2 regions of the Bradyrhizobium pachyrhizi genome follow, and region 2 is predicted to be linked to the other one. Evidence: riboswitches for the same ligand, from Rfam matches in the RefSeq annotation. Region 2 holds a riboswitch; the other holds the start of a gene.
What was found. A riboswitch is a leader RNA that binds a small molecule or an ion and turns the genes downstream of it on or off. The one in region 2 is predicted to bind glycine.

Region 1 (6,529 bases), 160 kb from region 2:
CGTAGCCGAGGAATTCGGTCGCGCCGAGCTTCTCGCGCAGCGGGAACCAGGTCGCCTCGCTCGCCGCCTCGCCCGAGCCTGCCCAGGAGGCACGCGCCTTCACGCGCTGCCGCTCCATCGCGCCGGTGAACGACGCCTGGTCGACGCTGATGCCGCGCGACTTCAGCGCGTCCTGCGTCAGATCGAGCGGGAAGCCGTAGGTGTCGTACAGCGTGAACGCGGTGTCGCCGTCGAACATGTCGCCCTTCTTGAGGCCGGCGCTCTTCTCGTCGAGGATCGACAGGCCGCGCGCCAGCGTCTTGCGGAAGCGCGTCTCTTCCAGCCGCAGCGTCTCCTCGATCAGCTTCTCGGCGCGGACCAGGTCCGGATAGGCCTGGCCCATCTCGCGGACCAGCGCCCAGACCAGGCGATGCATCAGCGGCTCGCTCGCGCCCAAGAGCTGCGCATGGCGCATCGCGCGGCGCATGATCCGGCGCAGCACGTAGCCGCGGCCCTCGTTCGACGGCAGCACGCCGTCGGTGATCAGGAATGCCGACGAGCGCAGGTGGTCGGCGATCACGCGGTACGACCCGACGTTCTGCTCGTTCGGACCGTGGCCGAGGGTCGACGCGGCGGCATCGATCAAATTGCGGAACAGATCGGTCTCGAACACGCTCTCGACGCCCTGCAGGATGCAGGCCATGCGCTCGAGCCCCATGCCGGTGTCGATCGAGGGACGCGGCAGCGCCACGCGCTCCTCCTTCGTCACCTGCTCGTACTGCATGAACACCAGGTTCCAGAATTCGAGGAAGCGATCGCCATCCTCCTCCGGGCTGCCCGGAGGTCCGCCCCAGATGTGCTCGCCGCGGTCGATGAAGATTTCGGAGCACGGACCGCACGGACCGGTGTCGCCCATCGCCCAGAAATTGTCCGACGTCGGGATGCGGATGATGCGGTCGTCCGAGAAGCCCGCGATCTTCTTCCAGTGGCCGGCCGCCTCGTCGTCGGTGTGGTAGACGGTGACCAGCAGCTTGTCCTTCTTCAGCCCGAAATCCTTGGTGATCAGATTCCAGGCGAGCTCGATCGCGCGCTCCTTGAAGTAATCGCCGAACGAGAAGTTGCCGAGCATCTCGAAGAAGGTGAGATGGCGCGCGGTGTAGCCGACATTGTCGAGGTCGTTATGCTTGCCGCCGGCGCGCACGCACTTCTGCGACGTCGTGGCGCGCTGGTAGCCGCGCTTCTCGACGCCGGTGAAGACGTTCTTGAACTGCACCATGCCGGCATTGGTGAACATCAAGGTCGGGTCGTTGCGCGGAACCAGCGGCGACGAGGCCACGATCTCGTGCCCGTTCTCCTTGAAGAAGTTCAGAAATGTCGACCTGATGTCGTTGACGCTGCTCATGTTCATCCAATCGGAAAAAGGGGCCGGCCAGCCGCAAAAAGGCGTCATTTTCCGGCCGAACGCTTTTAGACATTGCCAGCTGCGGTGTCCAGAAACTGTGCAGGCGGATCATGGGCTTGCCGCGGCAGCACAAAGCCCATTGGATAGTTGCTGCAGCTGCGTTGACAGTCTTGGTGGCGCCGTGTTTTCTACCTACCTATACCTAGTCACGTCGGGAGAGACCGGCCTTACCGCCGGCGCCGAAGGAGCAACCGCCCCGGAAACTCTCAGGCAAAAGGACCGCGTGACGTCTGACATCTGGAAAGAGATGCTGGGGTTCGCCCCGATGCGTCCGCCGACGGGATAATACTCTCAGGCACAGCGACAGATGGGGCTTTCTGCAGGTTTCTCAAGGGGAAATGGGTCCCCGCGGGAACCGCGAGGGCCCTGTGATGCTTGCGCACGAAACCTCCCGGCTGAAACAGACCCCGCTGCACGCGCTGCACCTGGCGCGCGGCGCCAAGATGGTGCCGTTTGCCGGCTATGACATGCCGGTGCAATACGCGGCCGGCGTGCTGAAGGAGCATCTGCACACCCGCAAGGAAGCCGGCCTGTTCGATGTGTCGCACATGGGCCAGCTCGTGCTGAAGGCCAAATCCGGTAAGGTCGCCGACGCCGCGCTCGCGCTGGAAAAACTGGTGCCTCAGGACATCGTCGGTGTCGCACCGGGACGGCAGCGCTACGCGCAATTCACCAACAATGATGGTGGCCTGCTCGACGACCTGATGGTGGCGAATTTCGGCGATCACCTGTTCCTGGTGGTCAACGCCGCCTGCAAGGCCGAGGACGAGGCGCATCTGCGTGCGAATCTCTCCGACGCCTGCGAGATCGTCTCGCTGGCCGACCGCGCGCTGATCGCACTGCAGGGGCCGAAAGCCGAATCGGCGCTGGCGAAACTTTGTGCAGATGTCGGTTCGATGAAATTCATGGACGCCGGTCCGCGCCGCGTCGGCGACGTCGACTGCTTCGTCTCGCGCTCCGGCTATACCGGCGAGGACGGCTTTGAGATTTCCGTGCCCGCGGACAAGGCGGAAGCCCTGGTCACCGCGCTGCTCGACAATCCCGACGTGCTGCCGATCGGGCTCGGCGCGCGCGACAGCCTGCGGCTCGAAGCCGGGCTGTGCCTCTATGGCCACGACATCGACACCACGACGACGCCGGTCGAAGGCGCGCTGGAATGGTCGGTGCAGAAGGTTCGCCGCAGCGGCGGCGCCCGCGCCGGCGGCTTCCCCGGCGCCGACAAGATTCTCGTGCAATTCGCAGATGGCGCCGCGCGCCGGCGGGTCGGCCTGAAGCCCGACGGCCGCGCCCCCGTGCGCGAAGGCGCCGCACTGTTCGCCGATGCCGGCTCGACCGAGCAGATCGGCAAGGTGACTTCGGGCGGCTTCGGCCCGAGCCTCAATGCGCCGGTCGCGATGGGCTATCTGCCTGCCGCCCTTTCCGCCGTCGGCACCACCGTTTTCGCCGAAGTGCGCGGCCAGCGGCTGCCGCTCAAGGTCGCCGCCACGCCCTTCGTCCCCAATACCTACAAACGCTGAACGCCAAAGGATCGATCCCCATGACGACGCTGTACACGTCCGACCACGAATGGCTCCGCATCGAGGGCGACGTCGCCACGATCGGGATCACCGACTATGCGCAGTCGCAGCTCGGCGACGTCGTGTTCGTCGAACTGCCCAAGGTCGGCCGCAGCCTGAAGAAGGCCGAGGCCGCCGCTGTGGTGGAATCCGTCAAGGCCGCTTCCGACGTCTACGCGCCGATCACCGGCGAGGTGGTCGAGGTCAACGACGCGCTCGCCGCCGAGCCCGCGCTGGTCAATTCGGACGCCGGCGGCAAGGCCTGGTTCTTCAAGCTGAAGATTGCCGACAAGGGCGAGCTCGGCGGCCTGATGGACGAGGCCGCCTACGCCGCGCACACCGCCTAAAGGATCACCCCGAGGATCACGTCATGAACGCGCCCTTCAAGCCGATCAACGAAGCCGCCACCGATTTCGTCCGCCGCCACATCGGACCGTCGCCGCGCGACGTCAACGCGATGCTGGAGACGGTCGGCGCCGCGAGCCTGCAGGCGCTGATGAACGAGACGCTGCCGGCGTCGATCCGGCAGAAGGCGCCGCTCGATCTCGGCCGGGCGCTGAGCGAGACCGAGGCGCTCGCGCATATGAGCGAGCTCGCCGCGCAGAACCAGGTGTTCACCTCGCTGATCGGCCAGGGCTATTCGGGGACCATCCTGCCCGCGGTGATCCAGCGCAACATTCTGGAGAACCCGGCCTGGTACACCGCCTATACGCCGTACCAGCCGGAGATCAGCCAGGGCCGGCTCGAGGCGCTGTTCAACTTCCAGACCATGATCTGCGATCTTACCGGGCTCGACGTCGCCAACGCCTCGCTGCTCGACGAGGCGACCGCGGCGGCGGAAGCGATGGCGCTCGCCGAGCGCCACTCGCAGGTCAAGGCGAAGGTGTTCTTCGTCGACAAGGAGGTGCATCCGCAGACGCTGGCGGTGATGCGCACGCGCGCCGCGCCGCTGGGCTGGGCGCTGGTGGTCGGCGATCCCCTGACCGAGCTCGACAACGCCGATGTACTCGGCGCGCTGCTGCAATATCCGGGCACATCGGGCGCGGTACGCGACCTTAAGCCTGCTATCGCCTCGCTGCGCGCCAAGGGCGCGCTGGCGATCGTTGCCGCCGACCTGCTGTCGCTGACGCTGCTCGCGTCGCCGGGCGAGCTCGGCGCCGACATCGCGATCGGTTCGGCGCAGCGGTTCGGCGTGCCGATGGGGTACGGCGGACCGCACGCCGCCTACATGGCGGTGCGCGACACGCTGAAGCGCTCGCTGCCCGGCCGCATCGTCGGCCTCTCGGTGGATTCGCGTGGGGCACCGGCCTATCGCCTCGCCCTGCAGACCCGCGAGCAGCACATCCGCCGCGAGAAGGCGACCTCGAACATCTGCACCGCGCAGGTGCTGCTCGCCGTGATCGCCTCGATGTATGCGGTCTATCACGGTCCGGAGGGCCTGACCCATATCGCACGCAGCGTGCATCGCCGCTCCACCGTGCTTGCCGCCGGCCTGCGCAAGCTCGGCTTTGCGCCGACCAGCGAAGCGTTCTTCGATACCGTGACGGTCGAGGCAGGCAGCAAGCAGATCGAGCTCGTCACCCGCGCGCTGGCGGAGCGGATCAATCTGCGCGTCGGCGCGACCACGCTCGGCATCGCGCTCGACGAGACCACGACGCCGGAGACGGTCGAGGCGGTGTGGCGCGTGTTCGGCGGCAAGCTCAGCTATGCCGAGATCGAGGCCGGCGCGCACGAGGCGCTGCCGAAGGAGCTGCGGCGCACCAGCGCCTTCCTCACCCATCCGGTGTTCAACACGCACCGTTCCGAGACCGAGCTGCTGCGCTACATGCGCAAGCTCAGTGATCGTGACCTCGCGCTCGACCGCGCGATGATCCCGCTCGGCTCCTGCACGATGAAGCTCAACGCCACCACCGAAATGATCCCGCTGACCTGGCCGGCGTTCGGCAACCTGCATCCGTTCGCGCCCGCGGATCAGGCCAAGGGCTATCACGCGCTGTTCAAGCGGCTGGAGCAATGGCTGTGCGACATCACCGGCTATGATGCGGTCTCGCTGCAGCCGAACTCCGGCGCGCAGGGCGAATATGCCGGACTGCTGGCGATCCGGGGTTATCACCTGGCGCGCGGCGAGCCGCACCGCAAGGTGTGCCTGATCCCCTCCTCCGCGCACGGCACCAATCCGGCCTCGGCGGCGATGGTCGGCATGGAGGTCGTGGTGGTGGCGTGCGATGCGCGCGGCGACGTCGACGTCAATGATCTCCGCGCCAAGGCCGAGAAGCACTCCGCCAACCTGGCCGCCGTCATGATCACCTATCCGTCGACCCACGGCGTGTTCGAGGAACATATCCGCGAGATCTGCGACATCGTGCATGCCCATGGCGGCCAGGTCTATCTCGACGGCGCCAACATGAACGCGCAGGTCGGGCTGTCGCGGCCCGGCGACTACGGCGCCGATGTCAGCCATCTCAACCTGCACAAGACCTTCTGCATTCCGCATGGCGGCGGCGGCCCGGGCATGGGCCCGATCGGCGTGAAGGCGCATCTTGCGCCCTATCTGCCGGGCCATCCCGCGACCGACGGCACCACGGCGCACGCGGTCGGCCCGGTGTCGGCCGCGCCGTTCGGCTCGGCGTCGATCCTCACCATCTCCTACATCTACATCCTGATGATGGGCGGCGAAGGTCTGACGCGCGCGACCGAGATCGCGATCCTCAATGCCAACTACATCGCCGCACGGCTGCAGCCGCACTTCCCGGTGCTGTACCGCAACGAGCGCGGCCGCGTCGCGCATGAGTGCATCGTCGATCCGCGGCCGCTGAAGACGAGCAGCGGCGTCACCGTCGACGACATCGCCAAACGCCTGATCGACTACGGCTTCCACGCGCCGACCATGAGCTTCCCGGTGGCGGGCACGCTGATGATCGAGCCGACGGAATCGGAATCGAAGTTCGAGATCGACCGCTTCTGCGACGCCATGATCGCGATCCGCGACGAAATCGCTGAGATCGAGAAGGGCCGCTGGAAGGTCGAGGCCTCGCCGCTGCGCCACGCGCCGCATACCGTCCACGACATCGCCGACGATGCCTGGAACAGGGCCTATACCCGCGCCGAGGGCTGCTTCCCGGCCGGCGTGTCGCGTTCCGACAAATACTGGAGCCCGGTCGGCCGCGTCGACAACGTCTATGGCGACCGCAATCTGGTGTGCTCATGCCCGCCGGTCGAGGATTACGCGCAGGCGGCGGAGTAAGGAGCTACTGCAGCTATGTGGCGTTGCGTCTCTGACGCCTGATTCACTCGGTGTCATTCCGGGGCTCGCGAAGCGAGAACCCGGAATCTCGATCCACGACCTCTGGATTCCGGGTTCGCGACTTCGTCGCGCCCCGGAATGACGGACTGGCCCGCCCGCGGCAGGAGGAAACATGCGCGAGGAATTCTGGTTCCATTTCCCGTTTCGCGTCCGCTATTCGGAGGTCGACGCGCAGGGCGTGGTGTTCAACGCGCACTACCTCACCTATTTCGACACCGCCATCACCGA
Region 2 (6,529 bases):
CTCCGAGGCAAATGGAATTGCGGGCCGCCGCTTAAGCCTTTGAAAGCTCACTTGTTAGCACCGGATAATGACAATTCCACTCCGCGCCCAAACGCGCTAGAAATCGGCGCGCCTGGCGCAACGCGGACGTGGCGGAACTGGTAGACGCAAGGGACTTAAAATCCCTCGATGGCAACGTCGTGTGGGTTCGACTCCCACCGCCCGCACCAGCCTTCGCATGCCGTGCGCGGACCCGCCACCCGGGCGGGCCAGCGTCGCGGTGCTCGCCGCGTCGTGTCTTCCGGCGGTGGCGTGGTTCACACGCCGCAATCGCTGACTGTCTTACTCTTCCCGCATTGGCAATTCCGGCCGCGCATTTCGCGGCCGTCGCATTTCGAAATCAATTTTGGTCGGAGGCGGCGATGGAGATTGCCAACTGCAATCGGATTGACGCTGCGCCCGACGACCGCGCGATCTATCGGCGATGGATCCGCGGCGCGATGATGGTGTACGGACTGCTCGCGTTTGCCGCTGAAGGGGTGATCTGGATGAACGGAACCGGCATTGGACCGACACAGCTCACGAGCCTGTCGAGCCCGAGCAGCATGAGACCAGACCACGGCGATTAGCGGTCGCCGGTTCGGAACCCGTGCACTGCGTATTCGTTGTCATGGCGCAATTGGAGCATGACGATGCCGAACGACGATCCATCCGCGCAGCGCGCAACCGACCAACCCGATCAGCGCAAGGAGCGCCCCTCCCCGCCGCAGGACGCACCACAAGGCGGGCCACCGCTCAGCGACGGACTGGAGCAGCTCCGCGACAGCCACACCTGACAAACGACGGCGCGAAAAGAAAATGGCCGGGACAAGTCCCGGCCATTTGTTTTTGCGTCAAGCCGCAAGCTTACTCGGACTTGTCGATATTCCAGAAGATCGGCGTTGCCGGGCCGTCGAGCACGCCGGTCAGCGACTTCCGCCACGCGCTCGGAATGGTGTACTGGCCGAGCGGAACGTAGATCACCTGATCATAGGCCTCGGTCTGGATTTCCGTGGCGATCTTCTTCTTTTCCTCAGCCGAGCCGGCGCGTGCGAACTTGTCACGCAGCTCCTCGATCTTCGGGTCTTCGGCCCAGCCGAACCAGCCGCCATTCTTGCCGCGACCGGTGATCGACGCGTTGACGATCGGATCGGAGACGTCGGCCGCGACCCAGTTGGTGAAGAACATGTTCCAGCCGCCTTCCTTGGGCGGCTTCTGGCTGGCGCGGCGGGTCACCACGGTCTGCCAGTCGGTGGCCTGCAGGTCGACCTTGAAGCCGGCCTCGCGCAACTGCTGCGCGGCCACGACCGGCTGGGCCTTCAACGTCGTGACGTCGCCCGGCGCCATGATCACCACGGGGGTGCCGTCATAGCCGGACGCGGCGAGCGCCTTCTTGGCTTCCGCCAGGCCGTTGCCCTTCACCAGCGTTTCGGCCCCGACGTCGGTCTCGAGCGGCGTGCCGCAGACGAAGAAGGCGCCGCAGATCTTCTGGTACTTGGCGTTGCCGACCAGCGCGTCGAGCACGTCCTTTTGGTTCATCGCCAAGAACGCAGCCCGGCGCACCTTCGGATTGTCGAACGGCGGATAGAGGAAGTTCATGCGTCCGAGGGTCTGGAAGCCGAACTTGTTCAGGACGTCGATCTTGAGATCCGGATTGGCTTCGAGCACCGGCAGCATGTCGAACGGAAGGTTCTCCATGAAATCGATGTCGCCGGATTGCAACGCGTTCACCGCGGTCTGCGCATCGGCCATCGTGACCCACTCGACGCGGTCGACCTTGACGACCTTGCCGCCCGCGGTCCAGCTCGCCGGCTCCTTGCGCGGCACGTAGTCCTTGTTCTTCTCATAGACCGCCTTCACGCCCGGCTGGAATTCCGCCTGCACGAATTTGAACGGTCCTGAGCCGATCTGTTCCGGGATCGGCTTGTCCGGCGGCGTCTCGGCAAGACGCTTCGGCATCATGAACGGCACGCGCGACGACGGCTTGCCGATCGATTCCAGCACGAGGCCGTAGGGTTCCTTCAGCTTCAGCGTGATGGTCTTGGCGTCGGTCGCCTCCAGGCTCGCGACGAAGTCCATCAGCTTCTGGCCCATGCCGTCGACCTTGCCCCAACGCTGCAGCGAGGCGACGCAGTCTTCCGCGGTGACCGGCGCGCCGTCGTGCCACTTCAGGCCGTCGCGCAGCGTGAACGTGTAGGTCAGCTTGTCGTCGGACACCTTCCAGTCCGCCATCTGCGGCTGGATCTTGAAATTGGAATCCGTCGCCAGCAGCGTGTCATAGATCATGTAGCCATGATCGCGGGTGATGTAGGCCGTGGTCATGATCGGATCGATGACGCGCAGATCCGAGTGCATCACCGCGGTGATGGTCTTGCCCGCGGCCATCGCCTGCGGCGCGAATGACAATTCCTGCGGCGCGAACGACAGCGCGAGCGCCGTCAACGCGGCCGCTAGCGTGCGGTGTTTCCAACGCGAGATAGGGAACATGCAATCTCTCCTGACGTGTAACTGGTCAAAGCCGGCTTATTCGTTATGCACGTGGTTCGTTATTTAGGCGAACTAACATGCTGTATGGCTTGTGAAATCGAGACTTGCACCAAGCGCCAAGCGCGTCAATCGGTTTCAGGCCGCATCGGACGTACACAAACGAATGAGGCCGCGCGCCAGATTTTGGCTTTACAAAATCGTCGGCTGAGATTTTCGTAACGCGCGCGCGATGCCGGCGCCGTCAGAACAACAAGAGAGAACAACGATGAACCCCGCCAATCTCCCGTTTGATTCCGAAGCGATGCTGCAGGGCCTGCGCAGCTGGGTGGAATGCGAAAGCCCGACCTGGGACGCCGCCGCGGTCGAACGCATGCTCGATCTCGCCGCCCGCGAGATGGCGATCATGGGTGCGACGATCGAGCGCATCGCCGGACGCCAGGGCTTTGCGGGCTGCGTCCGCGCCCGTTTCCCCCATCCGAAACAAGGCCAGCCCGGCATCCTGATCGCCGGCCATCTGGACACCGTTCACCCCGTCGGCACCATCGAGAAGCTGAAGTGGCGGCGCGAAGGCAACAAGTGCTTCGGGCCGGGCATCTTCGACATGAAGGGCGGCAACTACCTGTCGATCGAGGCGATCAGGCAGTTGGCGCGCGCCTCCTTCACGACTCCGCTGCCGATCACCGTGCTGTTCACCCCCGACGAAGAAGTCGGCACGCCGTCGACGCGCGACATCATCGAGGCGGAAGCCGCGCGCAACAAATACGTGCTGGTGCCGGAGCCCGGCCGTCCGAACAACGGCGTCGTCACCGGCCGCTACGCGATCGCGCGCTTCAATCTGGAAGCCACCGGCAAGCCCAGCCATGCCGGCGCGACGCTGTCTTCCGGCCGCTCCGCGATCCGCGAGATGGCGCGGCAGATCATCGCCATCGACGGCATGACCACCGAGGACTGCACCTTCTCGGTCGGCATCGTGCATGGCGGCCAGTGGGTCAATTGCGTCGCGACGACCTGCACCGGCGAAGCGCTCAGCATGGCCAAGCGCCAGGCCGATCTCGATCGTGGCGTCGAGCGCATGCTGGCACTGTCGGGCACCGCCAACGACGTGACCTTCAAGGTGACGCGCGGCGTCACCCGCCCGGTGTGGGAGCCGGATGCCGGCACCATGGCGCTCTATGAAAAGGCAAAAGGCCTTGCGGCAGCGATGGGTCTCGATCTGCCGCACGGCAGCGCCGGCGGCGGCTCGGACGGCAACTTCACCGGCGCGATGGGCATCCCCACGCTCGACGGTCTCGGCGTTCGCGGCGCCGATGCACATACGCTCAACGAGCACATCGAGGTCGACAGCCTCGCCGAACGCGGCCGCCTGATGGCGGCGCTGCTGGCGACGCTGGACTGACATCGATTGCACTGCACAACACGTTGGCACTGCCGGATCGAAATTTAGCCTTGTCCATTTTTAAGGCTTCGCCTACGGTCCGGCCGTCCAACGCGACGATGCGGGAGAGATCGGAGCAACAACATTCGTGTTGTTGCCTTCGGCGCCGACGGAGCAACCGCCCCGGAAACTCTCAGGCAAAAGGACTGTATCGTCAGGACGATCTGGAGAGAGACGAACATGGCCGCACATCAAGGGCCATGACGTCCACCGAAGGGGATAGTTCGCTTCCGGCCCCGGCCCGATGCGGATCAAGCTCTCAGGTACCGTGACAGATGGGGCGCCGATGCCGGTTTCACCGGTGGTTCGGCGACTCTAACCCACGGGAGCCTGACAACCATCATGCCACACATCGCGATCATCGGCGCCGGCATCACCGGCGTAACGACGGCCTATGCCCTGCTTGAACGCGGCTACAAGGTGACTGTCCTCGACAGGCATCGCTACGCCGCGATGGAAACCTCGTTCGCCAATGGCGGACAGCTTTCCGCCAGCAATGCCGAGGTATGGAACAGCGCCGCGACCATCCTGAAGGGGCTGCGCTGGATGCTGAGAAGCGACGCGCCGCTGCTGATGAACCCGAAGCCGAGCTGGCACAAATATTCCTGGATCGGCGAGTTCGTAGGCCACATCACGCGCTATCGCGGCAACACCATCGAGACCACAAAGCTCGCCATCGAAGCGCGCAAGCATCTGTTCTCGATCGCAGAGCGCGAGAACATCGCCTTCGATCTCGAGCGCCGCGGCATCCTGCACGTCTATCACGACAGGGCCGGCTTCGAAGCCGGCCTCAAGGTCAACACGCTGCTGCAGCAAGGCGGGCTCGACCGCCGGCCGGTGACGCCGGACGAAATCCGCGTCATCGAACCCGCGTTGCAGACGGCCTGCTATGGTGGTTTCTTCACGCCATCGGACGCGACCGGCGATATCCACAAATTCACCCGCGGCCTCGCCGACGCCTGCATCCGCCGTGGCGCGAGCTTTGTCCATGAAGCCGACGTCGACACGATCGCGCGCGGCGATGACGGCTTCCGCATCGGCTGGAACGAAGCTGCTTCACATGATGCTGCGGTCGCGACGCGACAGCAGTTGCAGGCGGACGGGATCGTGATTTGCGCCGGCGTGGCGAGCCGCCACTTCGCCGGCCTGCTCAACGATCGCGTCAATGTCTATCCGGTGAAGGGCTATTCGATCACGGTGCAGCTCGATGCACCGCAAAGCCGGAATGCCGCGCCCACCGTCAGCCTGCTCGATGAAGCTGCGAAGATCGTCACCAGCCGGCTTGGCGCCGACCGCTTCCGCGTCGCCGGCACCGCCGAGTTCAACGGCTTCAACCGCGACATTCGCGCCGATCGCATTCAACCGCTGGTGGACTGGGTGCGGCATCATTTCCCAGAGATCGATACGTCGAAAGTCGTGCCATGGGCGGGCTTGCGCCCGATGATGCCGAACATGATGCCGGTGGTTCGCGCCGGACGGATTCCGGGCGTGTTCTACAATACGGGCCACGGTCATCTCGGCTGGACACTGTCCGCCGCGACGGCGCAGATGGTGGCCCAGGCGATCGACGATTGGCGCGACCTCGACACGCCGCCGATGGCGCCGTCGATCGGTGCCGGGCTCGACGTGGATTCCAACGCGCGCAAAGCTGAAATCAATCCACCTTCCAGTGGACTGCTTCGAACTTCACCGGAGGAATAATCGCGGCCAACAGGACTGATTAGCTGCACCGCAAAAACCGCAGCACCGATGGCATGGGACTTGCTCAAGTTCTACCGTGAGTCTGCTACCATCTGTGCTACGGTCTGGTGTGCAACGGTCCCGCTGGGGACTTCACCGACCACAACCCAACGGATCAAATTTGCTCGGATATCTGCTTCGCCGCATCCTCGCCGCCATTCCCGTGATGGGCGTGGTGGCTCTGTTCGTGTTCCTGTTGCTGCGGCTGACGCCGGGCGACCCGGCCGCCATCCTCGCCGGCGACAACGCGACTCCCGAACAGCTCGAACGTATCAGGACCTCGCTTGGTCTGAACGAGCCAATCTACATCCAGTTCTACACCTGGATCGCCAAGCTGCTGCACGGCGACCTCGGCGTCTCCCTGATCTCGAACAAGCCGATCCTCGAAATGATCGTCCCGCGCCTCGAGCCCTCGATCTCGGTCGCGCTGGCCACCATCATCCTCTCGATCCTGGTGGCGGTGCCGCTCGGCGTGATCGCGGCGTGGAAGCACGGCACCTGGATCGACCGCTTCGTGATGGGGCTCTCGGTGCTCGGCTTCTCCGTTCCGGTGTTCGTGATCGGCTACGTGCTGATCCAGATCTTTGCGATCGATCTGCGCTGGGTTCCGGTACAGGGCTTCAAGAGCATCTCGGCCGGCTTCGGTCCGTTCTTCCAGCGCCTCATCCTGCCGACCTGCACGCTCTCCTTCATCTATGTCGCGCTGATCGCACGCATGACGCGGGCCTCGATGCTCGATGTGCTCGGCGAGGATTACGTGCGCACCGCGCGGGCCAAGGGCATCGGCGAGACCGGCGTGCTGTTGCGCCATGCGCTGCGCAACGCGGCCGTGCCGGTCATCACGGTGAT

Region 1: it holds a riboswitch for glycine, as region 2 does, so the genes downstream of both, gcvT (glycine cleavage system aminomethyltransferase GcvT) here and QA639_RS27255 (D-amino acid dehydrogenase) in region 2, are expected to answer to the same signal.

What each region holds. Positions count from the first base shown of each region.
Region 1 covers NZ_CP121667.1:5,898,230-5,904,758, forward strand. Annotated here, with positions in the region: gene alaS (alanine--tRNA ligase) at 1-1,381, opposite strand, end outside; glycine riboswitch at 1,584-1,672, shown strand; gene gcvT (glycine cleavage system aminomethyltransferase GcvT) at 1,813-2,958, shown strand; gene gcvH (glycine cleavage system protein GcvH) at 2,979-3,344, shown strand; gene gcvP (aminomethyl-transferring glycine dehydrogenase) at 3,368-6,241, shown strand; gene QA639_RS28040 (acyl-CoA thioesterase) at 6,414-6,529, shown strand, end outside.
Region 2 covers NZ_CP121667.1:5,737,925-5,744,453, forward strand. Annotated here, with positions in the region: tRNA gene QA639_RS27230 (tRNA-Leu) at 123-209, shown strand; gene QA639_RS27235 (hypothetical protein) at 402-608, shown strand; gene QA639_RS27240 (hypothetical protein) at 666-815, shown strand; gene QA639_RS27245 (ABC transporter substrate-binding protein) at 886-2,505, opposite strand; gene QA639_RS27250 (M20/M25/M40 family metallo-hydrolase) at 2,771-3,901, shown strand; glycine riboswitch at 3,993-4,099, shown strand; glycine riboswitch at 4,103-4,217, shown strand; gene QA639_RS27255 (D-amino acid dehydrogenase) at 4,283-5,641, shown strand; gene QA639_RS27260 (ABC transporter permease) at 5,802-6,529, shown strand, end outside.